Regions from separate parts of the Bacillus sp. XF8 genome, predicted to be linked through region 1. Evidence: a T-box and tRNA genes for the amino acid it is inferred to sense, from the RefSeq annotation. Region 1 holds a T-box; the other holds one or more tRNA genes.
The links. A T-box is a leader RNA that pairs with one kind of tRNA and senses whether it is charged. The one in region 1 lies ahead of ileS (isoleucine--tRNA ligase), so its partner is inferred to be a tRNA-Ile.
Positions count from the first base shown of each region.

Region 2: it encodes a tRNA-Ile, which carries the amino acid that the T-box ahead of ileS (isoleucine--tRNA ligase) is inferred to sense. The anticodon was not compared.

Region 1 covers NZ_JAGDQK010000017.1:15,838-18,320, forward strand. Annotated here, with positions in the region: gene ileS (isoleucine--tRNA ligase) at 1-1,516, opposite strand, end outside; T-box leader at 1,571-1,810, opposite strand; gene J4P91_RS10960 (DegV family protein) at 2,287-2,483, opposite strand, start outside.
Region 2 covers NZ_JAGDQK010000005.1:70,938-73,420, forward strand. Annotated here, with positions in the region: gene J4P91_RS05675 (MFS transporter) at 1-79, opposite strand, end outside; gene sodA (superoxide dismutase [Mn]) at 216-827, opposite strand; tRNA gene J4P91_RS05685 (tRNA-Ile) at 1,053-1,126, opposite strand; gene J4P91_RS05690 (DUF1189 domain-containing protein) at 1,634-2,401, shown strand; gene J4P91_RS05695 (hypothetical protein) at 2,466-2,483, shown strand, end outside.

The DNA.
Region 1 (2,483 bases):
AACTGCCGCATTTTTCACAGCATACCTTCACTTCATCTACATACGGTTTATGCAGTTCTAAATTTTCAACAGTATGTCCTACGCTATGCCTTCTTAATTCATCAATACTCTTCGGCGCAAATTGATGATCACAGTTTTCACATTCCCATACATTTAGAGGTGTTCCCCAGTAGCGTTTGCGGCTAATATTCCAGTCCACCATATTCTCTAAAAACTTTCCAAATCTTCCGTGCTTCATATGATCTGGATACCATGTGACTACATCATTATTTTTCAAGAAGGTCTCCTTGATTTCAGTTGTCCGAATAAACCAGCTTTCTCCAGCGTAGTACAGAAGTGGTGAATCGCAGCGCCAGCAATGCGGATAACTATGTTCATATTTCTCTTTATGATATAGCAAGCCTTCCCCAGCTAAATAACGAACAATATCAACATCGCACTCTTTCACAAATTTCCCTTGTAAGAATGGAACAACTTTTGTATACTTACCTTGCTCATCCACAACATGAAGAAACGATAACCCTTGATTTTGTACAACTTTATAATCATCTTCCCCATAAGCTGGTGCGATATGAACGAGCCCTGTCCCGCTATCTCCTGTAACAAAATCCGCCGAAATAACACGATAGCCATTCGTAACTTCATCCATAAGAAACGGCGGTGTATATGAAATACCTACCAATTCTTCTCCTTTATGAGTAGATAATACTTGATACCCTTCTTTTAACACATCATTTGCACGCTCTTTTGCGACAATATAAACCGTTCCATCTTTCTCAGCTTTCACGTATTCCATATCCGGATGTACAGCAAGTGCCACGTTGGCAGGTAGCGTCCATGGCGTTGTTGTCCATCCCAAAAAGTATTCATTTTCCCTATTCAATACTTTAAACTTTACCGTTGCACTTAAATCCTTTACTGTTTTATATCCTTGCGCTACTTCATGTGAACTAAGTGATGTTTGGCAACTTGGACAGTATGGTGAAACTCGGTGCCCTTTATATAAAAGCCCTTTTTCATGAATCGTTCCAAGAATATGCCATACACTCTCGATATAAGGATTTTCCAACGTTACATACGGGTCATCCATATCGACCCAATATCCGATGCTTTCAGTAAATTCACGCCACTGCTTCTCATACGTAAATACACTTTCTTTACATTTTTGGATAAACGGTTCAATTCCGTATTTTTCAATCTCATGTTTACCAGAAATACCAAGCTGTTTTTCAACTCCTAATTCTACCGGTAATCCGTGCGTATCCCAGCCAGCTTTTCGAAGTACTTTATACCCAGTCATTGTTTTATATCTCGCTACTAAATCTTTAATCGTCCGTCCGAGCGCATGTCCCACGTGCGGCAGTCCATTTGCAGTTGGTGGCCCTTCATAAAAAACGAAAGATTGTGCACCTTCACGATTTCGAATGGATTGCTCAAAGATATTCTGCTTGTTCCACTGCTTGCGAATTCGTGTTTCTCTCCCTACAGCTGATTCTTTTACATCTACCTTCTCCATTTACAATCACTCCTTTGAAATTTTGTAAAAGCACACAAAAAACCCGTCCCTAAAAGTAGGGACGGGTTTACCCGCGTTACCACCCTAATTCTATTAGCCTTTTAACTAATAGCGCTTAGCAACGTACTAACATACGCGTTCTTTGTAACGGTAGACATCCGTCCGAGCTTACTTTATTCAGCCACGGCTCCTCGGAGATGATTTTCAAATAAAGTCTGTACACCGGCTTTCAGCATAGCACCGGCTCTCTGGGGAACAATACGATATTTTACTCTTTCTCGTCTTCAGATTTGTATACTTTTATTAACAGTTATTTTATTCCATGAAACAGATAATTGTCAATCAATTCAAAAATATATTTTTATTTTTGTCCTGATTTTCGAATTTTATACATCGTGAAAAACTTCTATTTCTTTATCGTTTCCCATACCGCCCTTGAAATATTTGTACTTGCTATCCTCGGAATTAGTTTTAGCCTTCTACTAGCACCCGCCTTGCCAGAACTTACATACCTTGCAGATCAAAATGGGATTCATGCGTATGGTATACTTTTTGCTATCTATAATACAGCATACTCAATTGGTTTGTTTTTCGGGTCAATGCTTAGCGGAGGTTTATCAGATCTATTTGGATTAACAAACGCTTTCTACATATTTAGTGTTCTTCTTTTATGCTATCTTTGCTTGTTTTTGTGGAAAATGAAAAAACGACATTAGGTTATAGCTATGTATACAGAATCTAAGAACTAGAACATCAAAAAAACCCGTGAATTATTCACGGGTTTCCCCTTTCGAAAAGCTAATCGCAATTGTTCCAGCTCCTGCATGAACAGCAAAAGATATAGGAATTGGGTAAAGTAGAAACTTCATTTCAGGAAATGTTTCTCTGAAATCGGCAATCCATTCTTCTGCCCCTGCTTCATCATTAGCGTGAAAAACATGTACTACATTCGGAATTTCTCTTTCAA
Region 2 (2,483 bases), on a different contig from region 1:
TGTATAATCCCCCCATAACAAGTAACAATACTAAATCACGATTCACCTCGACATCGCCAATTACATGTTTCCACTTCATAGATAACTCTCCTTTACTTCATGTTCTAGTCTTCCAAAGACCGACGCAATTATGTAAAAGAAAGCATACAAAAAAGCTAGGAGAATATTCCCCTAGCTTCTTCAATATCGACTGACATAAAACGGAATAAGCGATATTATTTAGCTTCTTGGTAACGTTTTTCAGCTGCGTTCCAGTCTACAACGTTCCAGAATGCACCGATGTAGTCAGGACGACGGTTTTGGTAATGTAAGTAGTAAGCATGTTCCCAAACGTCTAAACCGATAACTGGAGTTTTACCTTCTGTTAAAGGTGAATCTTGGTTTGGAGTGCTTGTTACTTCTAGCTCACCATTGTTTACTACTAACCAAGCCCAACCAGAACCGAAGCGAGTTGCACCAGCTTTTGCGAATTCTGCTTTGAATGCATCAAAGCTACCGAATTTCGCTTCAATTGCAGCTGCAAGTTCACCTACTGGTTGTCCACCACCGTTTGGAGATAGAATTGTCCAGAAGAAAGTATGGTTCGCATGTCCGCCACCATTGTTACGTACTGCAGTACGAATTGCTTCTGGTACTTCATTTAAGTTTGCAACTAATTCTTCAACACTTTTGTCAGCTAGTTCTGCATGACCTTCTAATGCAGCATTTAAGTTTGTTACGTAAGTGTTGTGGTGTTTTGTATGATGGATGTTCATTGTTTCTTTATCAAAGTGAGGTTCTAAAGCATCATACGCATAAGGTAAATTTGGTAATTCATGTTTTGCCATTGTTACATTCCTCCCATTTTATGTATTGCCAAAATAAATTGGCATACAACTTCATTTTACCCTAATTGCCATAGGGTGAAAACAAATTAAATCACATTTTCTTGCTATCATTAACGTAGCAAAATCCCCATTTCTTTTCAAACAAAATGCTCATACATTTCGTAAAAAAAAGCTTCCTTCTACAAGGAAGCTTCTCGTCTACATGATAAACATGCGAAATGGATATGGACCCTGTAGGACTCGAACCTACGACCGGACGGTTATGAGCCGTCTGCTCTAACCAGCTGAGCTAAGGGTCCAGAATTATGTATACAGCGGTGACTGAAATTCAGATTCATCACCAAGTCTCCACAGAACATTCATAAAAGCTGCAAACTGCGAGACATATTGATTAAGAAAGGTAAGATAAATTTACCATATAAAAAAGAAAAGTGTCAATTGTATTTTTACCTTCCTCCTCTCACTAATGGTTAACTCTCACCAATTCCACTGTTACTGGCAGTTTATCTTTTTTGCTTTCCGTTATATCTTAAAACAATTTTTTACTGCAAGTGAATCATTAACAAAGATTTTTTATCCCGCATTAACGGACAGTAAGCCCCCGATTCGTGAGGGCTAATAATCAGTGGAGGATGAAGAAAACCTCTACTGATTAAAATTTCACTTTATATAGCAAGTCTTCTATACAGTCCAATTATGGAGTATTAACTTTATTTCACGCGATATAGCTTGTGGTTCTCTAGATTCTTACGTTACAATGATTTTATGCATCAACCTATCATACATATAGCAAAGGAAGTGAATATATGTCCATATTTACTCAACTAGTAAAAAGTTTGTATTCGCCAAAAGACATGGCGCTTTTTCGTTTTCAAAAAATGGGAAAAACGATTCTATATATCATGTTATTGTGTTTACTTGCGACGATCCCAAAAACTTTTACATTTGGAAACTTCGTACAAGATGTCGTATCTTCTGTACATCAATCAATTGAAAAAGATCTCCCTGATTTTAAAATTGAGAATGGCGAGCTTCATGCTGACATCAAAGAACCTATTATAAAAGAAGATGGAGATTTTATTTTCGTATTTGACCCTAATGCAACAGATACGAATGCATATACAAATAAACAAGGTGTATTCGTCTTAAAAGATAAAGTCGTATCTATTAATAACAATCAAACACAAAGTCAAGCTTACAGTGACTTCGGCAATGGGACATTTGAGAAAAAAGATATCCAAGGCATTGTATCAGCCGTTGATAATATCTATCCATTCCTCATGTTTGGTGTTGGAATAGCCATTTACTTGTTCCAATTATTTATTTCATTCCTAGGCACAACCATTTTAGCCTTTGTCGGTTCAGCAATGGTTGGTCAACGAAAGGTATCTTACAAACAAGTTTGGACATTAACAGCTTACAGCTATACAATTCCAACCATTTTCTTTATGATTATGAATTTATTAAACATAATTGTGCCAGGAACATTTCTTCTGTACACTGCCATCATTTTAATTGTTCTGTACTTAACAATTAAAGAAATACCAAAACCGAAAGAAAAACACGAACTATAAAAAATGCCATTTTGGCATTTTTTTTTTGGACAAGCATATATTTCCTAACAAAGGAGTGAGAAATATGAAGAGACTTAGTGCA